3 regions of the Streptomyces sp. NPDC004065 genome follow, and region 1 is predicted to be linked to each of the others. Evidence: riboswitches for the same ligand, from Rfam matches in the RefSeq annotation. Region 1 holds a riboswitch; each other region holds the start of a gene.
What was found. Region 1 has a riboswitch for thiamine pyrophosphate ahead of ACI2LW_RS18640 (thiamine ABC transporter substrate binding subunit). Riboswitches for the same ligand answer to the same signal wherever they lie in the genome.
Positions count from the first base shown of each region.

Region 1 (2,257 bases):
GCGCCGTCCGTCTCCAGGCCGCGCCGGACGATCGCGGCCACGGGGTAGGCGAAGAACACCGCGAAGAACGCGACGGGCACGGCCATGAGGCCGAGCCGCGCCGCGTTCCCGGTGCGGCGGCTTCGCCCGCGGGCTACTTCAGTACGAGCGAGGTCCACGACTTGACCCACTGGTCGCGGTGGGCGGCGATCCTGTCGGGCGCCATGGTCTCGGGGTGCTCGGCGGGCGGGCCGAACCGGGTGAACTCGGCGGGCACCGCGGCCTTGTCGGTCACCGGGTAGACGAACATGTTGAGGGGCATGTCCTGCTGGAACTTCCGGGAGATCAGGAAGTCGAGGAACGCCTTGCCGCCCTCGGCGTTCCGCGCGTTGCTCAGCAGCCCGGCGAACTCGATCTGCCGGAAGCAGGTGCCGGCCGCGACGCCGGTCGGCGCGGTCTTCGGCCGGGGGTCGGCGTAGACGACCTCGGCCGGCGGCGAGGAGGCGTAGGAGACGACGAGGGGCCGGTCGCCCTTGGCCTTCCGGCCGCCCGCAGAGCCGGAGAACTCCTCGTTGTACGCCTGCTCCCAGCCGTCGACGACCTTGACGCCGTTGGCCTTCAGCTTCTTCCAGTACTCCGGCCAGCCGTCGTCGCCGTACCGGGCGGCGCTGCCGAGCAGGAAGCCGAGGCCGGGCGAGGAGGTGGCCGCGTTCTCGGTGACGAGGAGGTTCTTGTACTCCGGCTTGACCAGGTCGTCGAAGGAGGACGGCGGGGTCAGCTTGTGGTCGGCGAAGTACTTCTTGTCGTAGTTGACGCAGATGTCGCCGTAGTCGACCGGGGTGACCCGGTGCTTGTCCTTGTCGAGCCGGTAGGCGGCGCCGACCGCGTCGAGGCCCTTGGCCTCGTACGGCTGGAACAGGCCGTTGTCCAGGGCTCGGGAGAGCAGGGTGTTGTCGACGCCGAAGAAGACGTCGCCCTGCGGGTTGTCCTTGGTCAGGACGGCCTTGTTGACGGCCTGGCCGGCGTCGCCGTCCTTCAGCACCCTGACCTTGTATCCGGAGCTCTTCTCGAAGTCGGCGACGACGCTCTTGGACGCGGCCCACGAGTCGTGGCTGACGAGGGTCACCGTCCTGGAGGCGGCCGGGGACGAGTCGCCCTTGCCCTGCGTCGACCCGCACGCGGACAGCGTGACCAGGCCGAGCCCGACCGCGACGGCGGCGAACGTCTTGGAGTGCGTGTGCACTGGATGTCCTCCTGGGGTTGGCCAGGAAGAGACGCGGCCCTGCCCGGTGTCCGCGGGGGACGCCGGGCAGGGCGCAACAGCTCGAGTGATGACCGAACTTCCTACCCAGAATGACCTGGGCGAGGTTCAGAGGGTCTGCGGCCGGTTGCCGCACTCTCAGCGCTGTGGCGCTCCCCTGTCGGAATATGAATCGGAATATGAAGATGTGACGTTGCCCGTCCGCACTCGCGTACGGACCGGCACTGACCGGAATCAGACTACCGCCCGGCTACCGCTCGGTGGCAGCCAGCTGTCCGCACGCCCCGTCGATCTCCTGGCCGCGGGTGTCCCGGACGGTCACGGGTACGCCGTGGGCGGCGATCGCCTGGACGAACGCCTTCTCGTCCTCGGGCCGCGAGGCGGTCCACCGGGAGCCGGGCGTCGGATTGAGCGGGATCAGGTTGACGTGCACGGGCCTGCCCTTGAGCAGCCGGCCGAGCCGGTCGCCCCGCCATGCCTGGTCGTTGATGTCGCGGATCAGCGCGTACTCGATGGACAGCCGGCGCCCGGACCTCGCGCTGTACTCGAACCCGGCGTCCAGCACCTCCCGCACCTTCCACCGCGTGTTGACGGGCACGAGGGTGTCGCGCAGCTCGTCGTCCGGGGCGTGCAGGGAGATGGCGAGCCGGCACTTGAGACCCTCGTCGGCGAACCGGTGGATCGCCGGGACCAGGCCCACCGTGGAGACGGTGATCCCGCGCTGGGACAGCCCGAGGCCGTCCGGCTCGGGGTCGCTCAGGGCGCGGATCGCGCCGACGACCCGCTTGTAGTTGGCGAGGGGCTCGCCCATGCCCATGAACACGATGTTGGACAGCCGGGCCGGGCCTCCGGGCACCTCGCCGTCGCGCAGGGCCCGCATGCCGTCCACGATCTGGTGCACGATCTCGGCGGTCGACAGGTTCCGGTCCAGCCCGGCCTGCCCGGTCGCGCAGAACGGGCAGTTCATCCCGCACCCGGCCTGCGAGCTGATGCACATGGTGACCCGGTCCGGGTAGC
Region 1 is NZ_JBJDQT010000016.1:109,462-111,718, forward strand. It holds gene ACI2LW_RS18635 (ABC transporter permease) at 1-158, opposite strand, end outside; gene ACI2LW_RS18640 (thiamine ABC transporter substrate binding subunit) at 134-1,222, opposite strand; TPP riboswitch at 1,303-1,409, opposite strand; gene rlmN (23S rRNA (adenine(2503)-C(2))-methyltransferase RlmN) at 1,491-2,257, opposite strand, start outside.

Region 2 (2,257 bases), on a different contig from region 1:
ACCACGACGGCCAGCGCGAAGACACCGGCCAGCAGCCCCACCGGGAGGCGCCGGTCGACGTCGACGACCGAGTACTGCAACTCCCGTGGCGCGGAGGGCTCGTAGGCGACCACGACCTTCTCGCCCCGGTGCAGCTGCCGTGACTGGTCCGGCCGCACGATCTCGGTGAAGGTGCGGCCCTCGTCCTTCCCGGAGTCGACCCGGACGGTGGCCCTCTTGCAGGTGGCGGGCCGCAGCGCCCCCACGGCCGGGTCCGGCACGGCGGGTGCGCCCGCCGCCGCGTCCCCGCCGCCGGTGGTGCCTCCGGCGGAGTTCACGGACGCGCAGCTCACCTCGGCCAGTTCCGCGACCGTGGCCCGCTGCGTCTGCCGGTCGAAACCCACGCCCGTACGCTCGTGCGAGGGAGTGCCGCCGGGCCACAGGACGACGAGTCCGGCCAGCACCGCCGCGGCGAACGGGATCAGGACCGCCGCGATGACTTTGCGCAGGTGCCGGGAGACAGGAGCGGCCGGGCCGTGGCCGTGCCCGTGACCGTGGCCGTGACCGTGGCTGTGGGCGAGGTCGCGCGGAGGCGGTCCGTACCCGTCTCCGCGCCCCTTGCCCTGCCCCTGGCCCTGCCTGCCACCGCCCCGCGGACCGTCTCCGCCGCCGTCGTCGCGGTGCGGATCGGAGGGCGGAGGGGGGAACTGCTGCGTGGTGGTCACCGGTCGATCATCGCAAGCCGGGCGGAGGCCCACTGTTCACCGCGCCACGGATGACGCTAGCGTGGAGGCACCTTTGCACACGCGGGAGCTCGGAGCACCGGGCTGAGAGGGCGCTGACCCTCATCCTCGCCGTGTTTCACGTGGAACAAGCGCTGTTCCAGGCGGAGTACGGGGGATGAGAACCGCTGCGTCGACCGCCGAACCTGTTACCGGGTAATGCCGGCGTAGGGAGTAGGTCTCATGACCGACAAGGACGCACGCACGCCTGCCTCCACGCAGGACTCCGACCGCGGGAACGACCCCGCGGCGCGCGAGGAGGCCGGGAAGTCCGTCGGCTGGCACAAGGCGTACATCGAGGGTTCACGCCCCGATCTACGGGTGCCGGTCCGTCAGGTGCATCTCACCAACGGGCAGTCGGTGACGCTGTACGACACCTCCGGCCCGTACACCGATCCACTCGTCACCACCGACGTCCGCAGGGGCCTGCCACCGCTGCGGGAGAACTGGATCGTCGCCCGCGGGGACACCGAGGAGTACACGGGCCGACCCGTCCGCCCCGAGGACGACGGCATCAGGCACACCTCACCGCGCGGCGGACTGCGCAATCTCGACGCGGTGTTCCCCGGACGGCCGCGGCAGCCGCGCCGGGGACGTGACGGCCGGGCGGTGACCCAGCTCGCCTACGCGCGCCGCGGCGAGATCACGCCGGAGATGGAGTTCGTGGCGATCCGGGAGAACGTCTCCGCCGAGGTGGTCCGCGAGGAGATCGCGGCGGGCCGGGCGGTACTGCCGGCCAACGTCAACCACCCGGAGATCGAGCCGATGATCATCGGCAAGCGTTTCCTGGTGAAGGTCAACGCCAACATCGGCAACTCCGCGGTGACCTCGTCCATCGAGGAGGAGGTCGAGAAGATGACCTGGGCGACCCGCTGGGGCGCCGACACGGTCATGGACCTCTCCACCGGCCGGAACATCCACACCACCCGTGAGTGGGTGCTGCGCAACTCCCCCGTCCCGATCGGCACGGTGCCGCTCTACCAGGCACTGGAGAAGGTCGACGGCCGGGCCGAGGAACTGACCTGGGAGATCTACAAGGACACCGTCATCGAGCAGGCCGAGCAGGGGGTGGACTACATGACCGTCCACGCCGGGGTGCGCCTGCCGTACGTGCCGCTGACCGCGAACCGCAAGACCGGCATCGTCTCGCGGGGCGGCTCGATCATGGCGGCCTGGTGCCTCGCGCACCACAAGGAGTCGTTCCTCTACGAGCACTTCGAGGAGCTCTGCGAGATCCTCGCGGCCTACGACGTCACCTACTCGCTGGGCGACGGTCTGAGGCCGGGCTCGATCGCGGACGCCAACGACGAGGCCCAGTTCGCGGAGTTGCGCACGCTCGGGGAGCTCAACCGCGTCGCCCGGCGTTTCGGCGTACAGACCATGATCGAGGGCCCGGGACACGTCCCGATGCACAAGATCAAGGAGAACATCGACCTCCAGCAGGAGATCTGCGACGAGGCCCCGTTCTATACGCTCGGCCCGCTGACCACGGACGT
Region 2 is NZ_JBJDQT010000008.1:44,863-47,119, forward strand. It holds gene ACI2LW_RS11880 (YibE/F family protein) at 1-704, opposite strand, end outside; TPP riboswitch at 776-952, shown strand; gene thiC (phosphomethylpyrimidine synthase ThiC) at 945-2,257, shown strand, end outside.
Region 2: it holds a riboswitch for thiamine pyrophosphate, as region 1 does, so the genes downstream of both, thiC (phosphomethylpyrimidine synthase ThiC) here and ACI2LW_RS18640 (thiamine ABC transporter substrate binding subunit) in region 1, are expected to answer to the same signal.

Region 3 (2,257 bases), on a different contig from region 1:
TCCGACGACCACGATGTCGTGCTGCTCGGCGAGCACCGGCCGCAGGCGTCCGGCGTCGTCGAGGGTGCGCAGCAGGTGCACGCCGGGGACGCCCTCGGTGCCCGGCAGCCGGACCGGTTCGGCGCCGGTGGCCAGGACGAGGACGTCGTAGGGCACCGGCCCGTCGGAGGTGTCGAGCACATGGGTGTCCGGGCGGACGGCCAGCGCCTCGCAGCCGAGCCGCAGTTCCAGCCCGAGGGCCTCGAAGTCGACGTCGAAGGCGGAGTCCTCGGCCTTGCCGAGCAGGATCGCCTTGGACAGCGGGGGCCGGTCGTAGGGCTGGTGGGGTTCGGCGCCGATCAGTGTCACGGTGCCGGTGAAGCCCTGCTCGCGCAGGGCTACCGCGGTCTGCACGCCGGCCATGCCCGCGCCCGCGACGACCACGCGCCGCGGCTGTGACGTGCCCTGTTCCTGCGTCTGGTCGCTCACCTGATCACCATAGTCAACTGACGGCCCGTCAGTCATGGGGCGTGCTCGGTGACCTGCTCCACGGCCTCGGTCACCTGCTCCACGGCCTCGGTCACCTGCTCCACGGCCTCGGTCACCTGCTCCACCACGCTCGTTCCGCTGCCGGGGCGGGACTCCCACCGCCAGGTCTCCTCCAACCGCACCCTGCCGTCGGGCAGTTCGACCACCGTGGACACGCAGTGCCCGCTCGCGGTCGTGCCGTCGCGGCCGAGCTGGACGTACCGGAAGTCCAGCCGGTCACCCTCCCGGGTACCCAGCAGACGGCCGCGTACGACGTCACCGCCCGCGTACTCGGCCCAGATCTGCCCGTCCCGCTCGTGGTAGGTGAAGCGGGTCCGGGTGCCGACCTGGCCCGGGGACTGGTCGGCGACGGGGGCCAGGACGAGACCGTCCAGTGAGGCGGGCATGACGGGAAGGCTCCCTTACGGGTTCGGCATCGCGCGGGCTAGGGTGGCCACCGTACAAGCACTCGCGGGAGCCCGGACGCACCGGGCTGAGAGGGAGGCTGGCGGCCTCCGACCGTACGAACCTGATCCGGGTCATGCCGGCGAAGGGAGGGGCTGGACGCCCATGCCGTCTTCACGTACGTCGGACGTCCTCGTCATCGGGGGCGGGATCATCGGGCTGGTGACGGCCTGGCGCGCGGCGCAGCGCGGGCTGTCCGCGGCCGTGGTGGACCCCGAACCGGGCGGCGGGGCCGCGCAGGTGGCGGCCGGGATGCTCGCCGCCGTCACCGAACTGCACTACGGCGAGCAGACGCTGCTCGGGCTCAATCTGGCCTCGGCCCGCCGCTACCCGGACTTCGCGGCCGAGCTGACCGAGCTGACCGGCCAGGACCTCGGCTACCGCCGGTGCGGCACGCTCGCGGTGGCGCTGGACGCCGACGACCGGGCCCATCTGCGGGAGCTGCACGCGCTGCAGAGCCGTTCCGGCCTGGACTCGCAGTGGCTGTCCGGACGGGAGTGCCGGCGCCTGGAGCCGATGCTCGCGCCGGGCGTGCGCGGGGGGCTGCGGGTGGACGGCGACCACCAGATCGACCCGCGGCGGCTGGCGTCCGCGCTCGTGGCCGCGTGCGAGCGGACCGGGGTGGTCCTGCACCGCGCCTGGGCCGAGCGCCTCACCGTGGACGGCGACCGGGCCACGGGCTGCGTACTGGGCGACGGCACCGCGCTGCGGGCCGGGCAGGTGGTGCTCGCGGCGGGCAGCCGCAGCGGGCGGCTCGCGGGCGTGCCCGACGACGTGCTGCCGCCGGTGCGGCCGGTGAAGGGGCAGGTGGTGCGGCTGACCGTGCCCCGGCGCCACGCCCCGTTCCTGAGCCGCACCGTGCGGGCCGTGGTCCGCGGCAGCCACGTCTACCTGGTGCCGCGGCTCAGCGGCGAGCTGGTCGTCGGGGCCACCAGCGAGGAGCTGGGCTGGGACACCACGGTGACGGCGGGCGGGGTGTACCAGCTGCTGCGGGACGCGCACGAACTGGTCCCGGGGATCACCGAGCTGCCGCTGACCGAGACCCGCGCGGGGCTGCGCCCGACCTCGCCCGACAACGCGCCGCTGCTGGGCCCCACCGAGCTGGACGGGCTGCTGACGGCCACCGGGCACCACCGCAACGGCGTCCTGCTCGTGCCGGTCACCGGCGACGCCCTGGCGCACGTCCTGGCCACCGGCGAACTGCCCGAAGTGGCACGCCCGTTCAGCCCGCGGCGGTTCTCCGCCGCCGCGCTCACGGAGCAGCCCGCATGAGCGGCCGGATCAC
Region 3 is NZ_JBJDQT010000017.1:143,226-145,482, forward strand. It holds gene ACI2LW_RS19470 (NAD(P)/FAD-dependent oxidoreductase) at 1-468, opposite strand, end outside; gene ACI2LW_RS19475 (hypothetical protein) at 501-914, opposite strand; TPP riboswitch at 969-1,080, shown strand; gene thiO (glycine oxidase ThiO) at 1,078-2,244, shown strand; gene thiS (sulfur carrier protein ThiS) at 2,253-2,257, shown strand, end outside.
Region 3: it holds a riboswitch for thiamine pyrophosphate, as region 1 does, so the genes downstream of both, thiO (glycine oxidase ThiO) here and ACI2LW_RS18640 (thiamine ABC transporter substrate binding subunit) in region 1, are expected to answer to the same signal.